Regions from separate parts of the Clostridium celatum genome, predicted to be linked through region 2. Evidence: predicted binding sites of a transcription regulator. Region 2 holds the regulator's gene; the other holds the start of a gene.
What was found. The regulator Rex, encoded in region 2, represses fermentation and respiration genes when NADH is low (regulators of the CRP and FNR family bind a similar motif). The targets are predictions, from matches to a motif close to ATTGTTAANNNNTTAACAAT.
Positions count from the first base shown of each region.

Region 1: the regulator Rex is predicted to act here: its motif matches at 2,924-2,943, upstream of adhE (bifunctional acetaldehyde-CoA/alcohol dehydrogenase).

Region 1 is NZ_JAJKGM010000025.1:16,386-21,803, reverse strand. It holds gene LPC13_RS11000 (ABC transporter substrate-binding protein) at 1-904, shown strand, start outside; gene LPC13_RS10995 (ABC transporter permease) at 904-1,830, shown strand; gene LPC13_RS10990 (ABC transporter ATP-binding protein) at 1,790-2,593, shown strand; gene adhE (bifunctional acetaldehyde-CoA/alcohol dehydrogenase) at 3,072-5,418, shown strand, end outside.
Region 2 is NZ_JAJKGM010000010.1:76,760-82,177, forward strand. It holds gene LPC13_RS06605 (heavy metal translocating P-type ATPase) at 1-2,193, shown strand, start outside; gene LPC13_RS06610 (redox-sensing transcriptional repressor Rex) at 2,632-3,267, shown strand; gene LPC13_RS06615 (short-chain-enoyl-CoA hydratase) at 3,640-4,449, shown strand; gene LPC13_RS06620 (acyl-CoA dehydrogenase) at 4,608-5,418, shown strand, end outside.

The DNA.
Region 1 (5,418 bases), on a different contig from region 2:
TGATGTATATACTATAGGAATAAGTCAGTTTATCCAACATGATGCTTTAGATTCTGCAAGAGAAGGGTTTATTGAGGGACTTAAAGAAAAGGGATTTGAAGAAGGAAAAAATATAAAGTTTGATTATAAAAATGCACAAGGGGATGTATCAATAGCAAAAACTATTTCAGATCAATTTGTAACTTCAAAGGTAGATATGATCTTTGCTATTGCAACTCCAAATGTACAAGCAGCCTATAACTCTACAAAGGATATTCCAATAGTTTTTACAGCTGTTACTGATCCTGTAGAAGCAGAAGTAGCAAAAGGATGGGAGAGTTCAGAAACCAATGTTACAGGTACTTCAGATATGGTATCAATAGATAATCAATTAGATTTATTATCATCATTAGTACCAGATATTAAAACTTTAGGTGTTATTTATTGTTCATCAGAAGTTAACTCAGTTATACAAGTAAATTCGTTAAAAGATGCTGTAAAAGATAGAGATATAGAAATTAAAGAAGTATCAGTTACAAATGTAAGTGAAATAAATCAAAATTTAAGTTCAGTTCTAGGTTCAATTGATGCATTATATGTACCAACAGATAATACAATTGCATCAGCTTATGATTTAGTAGGAAATCTTTGTATAAATAAAAATATACCAATATTATGTGCAGAAGAAGCTGGAGTTTCAAAGGGAGGATTATGCTCAATAGGAATTGATTATTTTAAATTGGGTAAGGAAGCAGGATACAAAGCTGCAGAAGTTTTACAAGGAACTAATCCAAGTGATATAGCCATAACTACAATGGCTGATATGGATATAACAATTAATACTGCTGTAGCAGAAAAATTAAATATAACTATTCCAGAGGATACATTAGAAAAAGCTAATAAGGTTACTGGAGGGGTTAATTAGTGGAGATTATTATAAATGCTATAGAGCAAGGGTTATTATTTGCGTTAGTAGCTATAGGAGTTTATATAACATATAAGATTTTAGATTTTCCAGATCTTTCAGTTGATGGAACTTTCCCTTTAGGTGCAGCAATTTCAGCGGCACTTTTAGTTAAGGGGGTAAATCCTTGGATTACAATATTAGTAGCAACTATAGGTGGAGCTATAGCAGGTTCTATTACAGGATTTCTTCATGTAAAGCTAAAAATAAGTAATTTAATGTCTGGAATACTTGTAATGATAGGATTATATTCAATTAATTTAAGAATAATGGGCAAGGCAAATACTCCACTTTTTAGTACAAATCATATATTTAAAAATACTTCTATTAATTCTATATTTATAATATTAGCTATAGTAATTGTAGTTAAGGCATTATTAGATTTATTTTTAAAAACAAAAGCTGGGTTTTTATTAGTAGCAGTTGGTGATAACGAGCAAGTAGTGTCAGCACTTGGAATAAATAAAAATATTATTAAGGTTATGGGACTTATGATAAGTAATGGATTAGTAGCATTAGCAGGAGCACTTACTGCACAGCATCAAGGTTTTGCAGATGTAATTATGGGACAAGGAACAGTTGTTATGGGACTTGCTGCTGTAATAATAGGAGTATCTATTTTTGGTAAGATTTCATTTGTTAAAGCAACAACCTTATCTATATTAGGAGCTATAATTTATAAATTGGTAGTTGCTATAGCGTTGTGGATGAGATTAAATCCAAATGATTTGAAGTTAATGACAGCTATAATAGTAGTTATCGCATTAGCATCTAATAATGATATTTTTAAGATAAAGCGTAAGAAAAATAAAATCAAAGAAGTAGTTGGAAAAGGTGGTGATGAAGATGTTAAAAATTCAGGGGCTATACAAAGTATTCAATCCTAACACCATCAATGAAAATAAAGTTTTTGAAAATTTTAATATTGAAATTAAAAAAGGTGATTTTATAACAATAATAGGATCTAATGGAGCAGGTAAATCAACACTATTAAATTTAGTAAGTGGAAATATAAAAGTAGATTTGGGCAAGATTATATTAGATGGAAAAGATATTTCTTTTAAAGAGGAGTATGTAAGAGCAAAAGATATAGGAAGAGTTTATCAAAATCCAACCATGGGAGTTTCTCCTAATATGACGATATTAGAAAATTTGGCATTAGCAGATAATAAAGGTCATAAATATGGACTAACCTTTGGAATTAATAAAAAAAGAATTGCTTATTATAAGGAATTGTTAGTAAGCCTTGATTTAGGACTTGAAAATAAATTATATAATAAGGTGAATCTGCTTTCAGGAGGGCAAAGACAAGCTTTGACTTTAGTTATGGCTGTAATGTCAGAACCAAAACTATTATTACTAGATGAACATACAGCTGCATTAGACCCTAAAACATCAAATAAAATAATGGAGATAACTAAAAGAATAGTAGAAGAAAAAGAAATTACTACATTAATGGTTACTCATAATATGAAACAAGCATTAGAATGTGGAAATAGACTTATAATGATGCATGAAGGTAAGATTATAATAGATGTAGACGGAAATGAGAAGAGTAATTTAACTACAGAAAAGTTGACGGAGTTATTTGGAAGAGCGAATTTAATGGATGAGATTAGTGATAGAAGTCTTTTAACATCATTAGCGTAAAGTAGATACTATGCAATAAAAAGAGAAATTTCACCTTAGAAATTTCTCTTTTTATTTTTAGAATAAAACCCTGAGAATAGAGAAATATTAATAAAGTAAACAATAAAGTTACATTTGAATTGTTATAATAATAACAAAAAAGATATGTAAAGAAAGTTTTCAAAATTAAAGTTATTTAAAATAAATGTGCAAAAAAGTAAAGAAAAAAATATAAAAAGTGTCTAAAAATAAACATAATTGATGAAAATGTTATCATTGGCTTAAAATAAAGGCTTTGATATGAGCTTGAAATATGCTAAAAAATATAAATAAAAATATTTTCAAAAAAAGTTTGACAAAAAATAAACAATCAAGTACAATAAGTTTGTGGACAGGTTAAAAAAATAACAATCAAAACATAAATTTAACAATGTCTAATAAAAATAATAGATATCAATTCAAATTAACATAAATTATTGATTATTAGGAGGATGTAATAATGAAAGTTACAAACGCTCAAGAATTAACAGCAAGAATTAAACAATTAAGAGAAGCACAAGCAAAATTCGCTACTTATACTCAAGAACAAGTAGACGAAATATTTAGACAAGCAGCTTTAGCAGCTAACCACAACAGAATTAAGTTAGCTAAAATGGCTGTTGAAGAAACTGGAATGGGAATAGTTGAAGACAAGGTTATAAAGAATAACTTTGCTGCTGAATATATATATAACCAATATAAGAACATGAAAACTTGTGGAGTTTTAGAAGAAGATAAGACTCACGGAATTACAAAAGTAGCAGAACCAATTGGAGTTATCTCTGCTATAGTTCCAACAACAAACCCAACATCAACAGCAATATTCAAGTGTTTAATAGCTTTAAAGACTAGAAATTCTATCATAATATCTCCACACCCAAGAGCTAAGAATGCTACAATAGAAGCTGCTAAAATAGTTTTAGAAGCTGCAGTTAAAGCAGGAGCTCCAGAAGGAATAATCGGATGGATTGATGAACCTTCAGTTGAATTATCACAAAATGTTATGAGAGAATCAGATATAATCCTAGCTACAGGTGGTCCAGCAATGGTTAAGGCTGCTTATTCATCAGGAAGACCAGCTTTAGGGGTTGGAGCAGGTAATACTCCAGCAATCATTGATGAAACAGCTCACATTAAAATGGCTGTAAACTCAATATTACTTTCTAAAACATTTGATAATGGGGTTATTTGTGCATCAGAACAATCAATCGTTGTTTTAGAACAAGTATATGATGAAGTTAAGAAAGAATTAGATGCTAGAGGAGCATACATCCTTAAAGGTGAAGAAGTAGATAAAGTAAGAAAAGTTATCTTAAATGAAAAAGGTGGATTAAATGCTGACATGGTTGGTCAATCTGCTTACAAGATAGCTAAGATGGCAGGAGTTAACGTTCCAGAATCAGCTAAGGTTTTAGTTGGGGAAGTTACTTCAGTTGAATTAGAAGAACCATTCTCACACGAAAAATTATCTCCAGTTTTAGCTATGTACAAAGCTAAATCATTCGAAGAAGCTTTAGATAAGGCTGATAGATTAATCGAATTAGGTGGTATGGGACATACTTCAATACTTTACACTGATCAAGTTAAGAATAGAGACAGAGTGTTAGCATTCGGAGAAAGAATGAAAACAGCTAGAACATTAATAAATATGCCAGCAGCTCAAGGGGCAATCGGAGATTTATTCAACTTCAAATTAGCACCATCATTAACATTAGGTTGTGGATCATGGGGAGGAAACTCAGTTTCAGAAAACGTTGGTCCTAAGCACTTAATTAACGTTAAGAGCATCGCTGAAAGGAGAGAAAATATGCTTTGGTTTAGAGTTCCAGAAAAAACTTACTTCAAATACGGATGTTTACCAGTAGCTTTAGAAGAATTAGCTGAAATGGGTAAAAAGAAAGCATTCATCGTAACAGATAAAGTGTTATTCGAAATGGGATACACTAATAAAGTTACTGAAGTTTTAGAAAAGAACGGAATCCAATACAAAATATTCTCAGATGTTGAACCAGACCCAACATTAAGATGTGCTAAAGCTGGTGCTGCAGAAATGACATCATTCCAACCAGACGTTATAATTTCACTTGGTGGAGGATCAGCTATGGATGCTGCTAAAATTATGTGGGTTATGTACGAACATCCAGAAGTTAACTTCCACGATTTAGCTATGACATTCATGGATATTAGAAAGAGAATATACAGATTCCCAACTATGGGTCAAAAAGCTATGATGGTATCAATAGCAACTTCAGCTGGTACTGGATCAGAAGTTACTCCATTCGCAGTTATTACTGATGAACAAACAGGAGTTAAATATCCATTAGCTGACTATGAACTAACTCCAGATATGGCTATCGTTGATGCAGAATTAATGATGACTTCTCCTAAGGGATTAACAGCTTGTGCTGGTATCGACGTATTAGTTCACTCAATTGAAGCTTACGTTTCAATAATGGCTTCAGAATATACTAACGGATTAGCTTTAGAAGCAATTAGATTAGTATTCAAATACTTACCAGATGCTTATAATGAAGGTACAACTAATATTAAAGCAAGAGAAAAAATGGCTCATGCATCTTGTATGGCAGGTATGGCATTCAGTAATGCATTCTTAGGAATTAACCACTCAATGGCTCATAAGCTAGGTGCATTCCACCACTTACCACACGGTATGGCTAACTCATTAGTTATGAATGAAGTTATAAGATTCAATGCTGAAGAAGCACCAACTAAACAAGCAGCATTTGCACAATACAAATATCCAAATGCATCTTACAGATATGCTAAGATAGCTGATTACCTAGGAT
Region 2 (5,418 bases):
AATAATGACAACAAAGAATTAAAATTTAAATTAGAACTAAAGGGATTAGATTGCGCAAATTGTGCAAATAAAATTGAGAATAAAGCTAGTAAATTAGAAGGTGTAAAAGAAGCAATTTTAAATTTTACTACAACAACATTAAATGTAGAAATAAAAGAAGGCTATAACAAGAAAGATACGATAAATGAAATAAAAAAAATAGTTTTAAATTTAGAACCTAATGTTGTAGTTGAAGAAATTTATACCAATAAGAATACGAAAGCAAATAATAGTATATGTAATGATAATAAATGTAAAGTTAATAATGATACTTCTGAAATAAAAGCAATGTCAGGGAGCACAGATAATAAATTATTATTTTATATTAAAGACAATTTAAGGTTAATTATAGGTATAGTAGCGTATGTCATTGCATTAATATTTAAAGGGGATGGAAATTTATTATCAATAATTTTATTTGCAACTAGTTATTTGATCATAGGAGGAGATGTAGTTTTAACTGCAATAAAAAATATAGCTAGAGGAGAAATATTTGATGAAAATTTCCTTATGAGTATAGCTACAATTGGTGCATTTTTTATAGGTGAATATCCAGAAGCAGTGGCTGTTATGCTTTTCTACCAAGTAGGAGAAATGTTCCAAGGATATGCAGTAAATAAATCTAGAAAATCAATTTCATCTCTTATGAATATAAGGGCAGATTATGCAAATGTATTAAGAGATAATAAAGAAATAAAGGTTTCACCAGAGGATGTTTATATCGATGAAATTATAATTGTTAAGCCAGGTGAAAGAATACCTCTAGATGGTGTAGTAATTGAAGGAACAAGCTTTATAGATACAGCTGCATTAACAGGTGAATCAGTTCCAAGAGAAATTAAAGAAGGAAATGAAATATTATCTGGAGCTATAAATACCAATGGAGTATTAAAGGTTAAGGTAAATAAAGAATATGGTGAATCAACCGTAGCAAGAATATTAGAATTAGTTGAGAATGCTTCAAATAAAAAAGCACCAACAGAAAAGTTTATAACAAAATTTGCAAAGGTATATACTCCAATAGTAGTTATAGTAGCTATAGTTGTAGCAATAATACCACCATTAATACTAAAAGATGCTACATTTTCAGAATGGATTTATAAAGCATTATCCATATTAGTAGTATCCTGTCCATGTGCTTTAGTGGTATCAATTCCTTTAGGATTTTTCTCTGGAATAGGGGCTGCATCTAAAAAAGGTATACTAGTTAAAGGAGGAAATTATCTAGAAGCACTTAAAGAAAGTGAAGTAGTGGTTTTTGATAAAACCGGAACTTTAACAAAAGGTGTGTTTAAAGTAACTGAAATAAATACAGAAAATATAAGTGAAAGTGAGCTTTTAGAGATTACTGCAATTGGAGAAAGTCACTCTAATCATCCTATTGCAAAATCAATAATACAAGCTTATGGAAAAGATATAAATAAAGAAGAGATAAAGAATTATAAAGAAATTTCCGGATATGGTATAGAAGCTAGTATAAGGGATAATAACGTACTAATTGGAAATAGTAAGCTAATGAAATCTTATAATATAAACTATGAAGAAAAAAAATCCATTGGAACTATAGTACATGTTGCTATTAATGGATTATATAAAGGGAATATAGTTATATCTGATGAGATAAAAGAAAATGTAAAAGAAGCTTTAAAGTCATTAAAATCAGCAGGGATTAAAAAGACAGTAATGCTTACTGGAGATAATAAATTAGTTGCAGAAGAGGTAGCTAAGAATATAGGAATAGATGAAGTATATTCAGAGTTATTACCTGGAGATAAGGTTGGGAAAGTTGAAGAGTTATTAAATAGAAGTGATACAAAAGGAAAAGTAGTATTTGTTGGTGATGGAATAAACGATGCACCAGTATTAGCGAGAGCTGACATTGGAGTTGCTATGGGTGGCGTTGGTTCAGATGCAGCAATTGAGGCTGCTGATGTTGTATTAATGCAAGATAATATTTATTCATTAGTTGATTCTATACAAGTTTCAAAAAGAACAAGTAAAATATTATGGCAAAATATAATTTTTTCACTAGGGGTTAAGATTGCAGTAATGATATTAGTTGTTTTAGGTTTAACAAACATGTGGGCAGCTGTATTTGCAGATGTTGGAGTAACCTTAATAGCAGTATTAAATTCAATGAGAATCATTCGATAAATATTGACAAAATATATTATGTTAATTATAATAATTTAAGTCGAGAACATTTTTAAGGCATAAGGGTGTAGCATACAAGATCAGCTTTGACTCTTGTATAAAGTTAGATTGTAGAATCTAACTTTGCATTTAAATGAGACTTATGTATAACGGATCTGCTACGTTATACATAAGTCTCTATTTTTAGGCAAAAATAAGTTTGAGATGAAAGTAAGCATTGAAAAAATATATAAATTGAAATAAAATATTTTTAAGTTAAAAGTTAATAAAATTAAATTTAAATTAAAAATGAGTTTTAATTTAAATTATATAAGTATTTAAAAATTTTAAATCATATTTGTAAATATAGAATTAAAATAAAAAGTATGTTATTATATTATCAAAGTGTTAGGTTGGTAAAATAGAGAATTTTTAAAAGAATAAGGAGATTCATATACTATGGAGAAGAAAAAAAATGTTTCTATGGCAGTAATTAAAAGATTACCAAAATACCATAGATATTTGAAAGAGTTGATGAGAAATGAAGTAGATAGAATTTCTTCCAAAGAATTGGGAGAAAAAATAGGATTTACTGCATCTCAAATAAGACAGGATTTAAATAATTTTGGAGATTTTGGTCAACAAGGTTATGGGTACAATGTAAAAGAATTATATAAACAAATTAGTTTAATTTTAGGATTAGATAAGGATTATAAAGGAGTAATAGTTGGAGCAGGTAACTTAGGGCAAGCAATTGCAAACTATGGAAGATTTTCTGATGATGGATTATCAATAGAGGCTATATTTGATGCAAATCCTAAGCTTGTAGGAATGAAAATTAGAGATGTAGAAATAAACGATATTGATACATTAGCACAGTATTTAGAAAGTAATACTATAGATATTGGAGTAATTTGTGTTCCAAGAATAAATGCTCAAAAAGTTAGTGATATATTAGTTAAGGGTGGAGTAAAAGCTATATGGAATTTTGCACCTGTAGATTTATCAGTACCAAGTGATGTTACTGTGGAGAATGTACACCTTTCAGAAAGTTTATTAACTTTGGTATATTTAATGAATAAAGATGAAAAGTAAAATGATAGCATACATGATTTAAGATGTATGCTATTTTTTTTATTATTAAAATTTAAGTCTATTATACGTTTTTAATGTGTAATTTAATATTTAAATTGTTATTTATTATACAAAAGAAAATAAAGGGAAAAAAGAGATAATAGTAAACGTATTCCAAGAAAAAAATTGAAAATAAAGAATTAATATACTAAAAAAGAAAATATTAATTGCAAATGCTAAATTTAGCTATTATAATTATAAGTAGGTTAAGATTATTCAGAATCTTCTAACCAAAGATGAGATTATGAGTTATTTTTTTTGATTTATTTGTTACATAATTAACAAAGAATTATAGGGTATAAATGAATTTGGGTATAAAAGGGAGGAAGAATCATGGAAATTAAAAATGTAATCTTAGAAGAAGAGTTAAAAAATGTAACTCTTGAAAAAGAGGGGAATTTAGCAATTATAACAATAAATAGACCAAAAGCATTAAATGCTTTAAACTCTGACACTTTAAAGGATTTAGATGTTGCTATTACTAATATAGAAAATGATAACGATATTTATTGTGTGATACTTACAGGAGCAGGAGAAAAGTCTTTTGTTGCAGGGGCTGATATTGCTGAGATGAAAGATTTAGATTCTAAGGGTGGAGAAGAGTTTGGACTTTTAGGTAATAAAGTATTTAGAAGATTAGAAACTTTAAATAAACCTGTAATAGCTGCAATTTCAGGATTTGCATTAGGTGGAGGTTGTGAACTTGCTATGGCATGTGATATAAGAATTGCATCAGAAAAGGCAAAATTTGCTCAACCGGAAGCAGGGCTTGGAATTACTCCAGGATTTGGAGGAACCCAAAGATTACCAAGAATAGTTGGACTAGGTAAAGCTAAAGAATTAATTTATACTTGTGCAATGATTAATGCTGAAGAAGCTTTAAGAATTGGATTAGTTAATAAGGTTGTTCCGTTAGAAAATTTAATGGATGAAGCTAAGAAAATGGCAGCAGCTATAAATGCTAATGCTCCAATTGCAGTAAAGCTTTGTAAAGATGCAATTAATAGAGGAATGCAGGTAGATATGGATAAAGCTATAGAGATTGAGGCAGAAGACTTTGGTAAATGCTTTGACTCAGAAGATCAAGTTGAAGGAATGACAGCTTTCTTAGAAAGAAGAGCAAAGAACTTTAAAAATAATTAGGGATTAATAATTAGCAGTTAGAGGTTAGGGTTAAGGGTTTGGATATTTCATCTTAAACTACTAAGTACAAGCTAAAGACTACTGATTTATTCAAATATATAAGTAAGTTGTGTATATATATTTACACAATAAGGGTATTGCAGGGAGGTAAAAAAGCAATGAATTTTGGATTAACTAGAGAACAAGAGTTAGTAAGACAAATGGTTAGAGAATTTGCAGTTAATGAAGTAAAACCAATAGCTGCTGAAATTGATGAAACAGAAAGATTTCCAATGGAAAATGTAGAAAAAATGGCTAAGCTAGGCATGATGGGTATACCATTTCCTAAGGAATTAGGTGGCGCTGGCGGAGATGTATTATCATATATTATCACTGTTGAAGAATTATCAAAAGTTTGTGGAACACATGGAGTTATAGTTTCAGCTCATACTTCACTTTGTGCTTCATTAATATATGAAAATGGAACTCCGGCTCAAAAGGAGAAATATTTAGTACCACTTGCAAAAGGTGAAAAGATAGGTGCTTTTGGTTTAACAGAACCAGGTGCAGGTACAGATGCTGCAGGACAACAAACAACAGCTGTTTTAGAAGGCGATAACTATATATTAAATGGTTCTAAAATATTCATAACAAATGGTGGAGTTGCAGATACTTTCATAGTATTTGCTATGACTGATAAAAAACAAGGAACTAGAGGGATATCTGCTTTCATAGTTGAAAAAGACTTCCCAGGATTCTCAATTGGAAAGAAAGAAGACAAGCTAGGAATTAGAGCATCTTCTACTACTGAACTTATATTTGAAAACTGTGTAGTACCAAAAGAAAACTTAATAGGTAAAGAAGGTAAAGGATTTGGTATAGCAATGAAAACTCTTGATGGAGGAAGAATTGGTATAGCTGCTCAAGCATTAGGTATTGCAGAAGGAGCTTATGAAGAAGCTGTTAAATATATGAAGGAAAGAAAGCAAT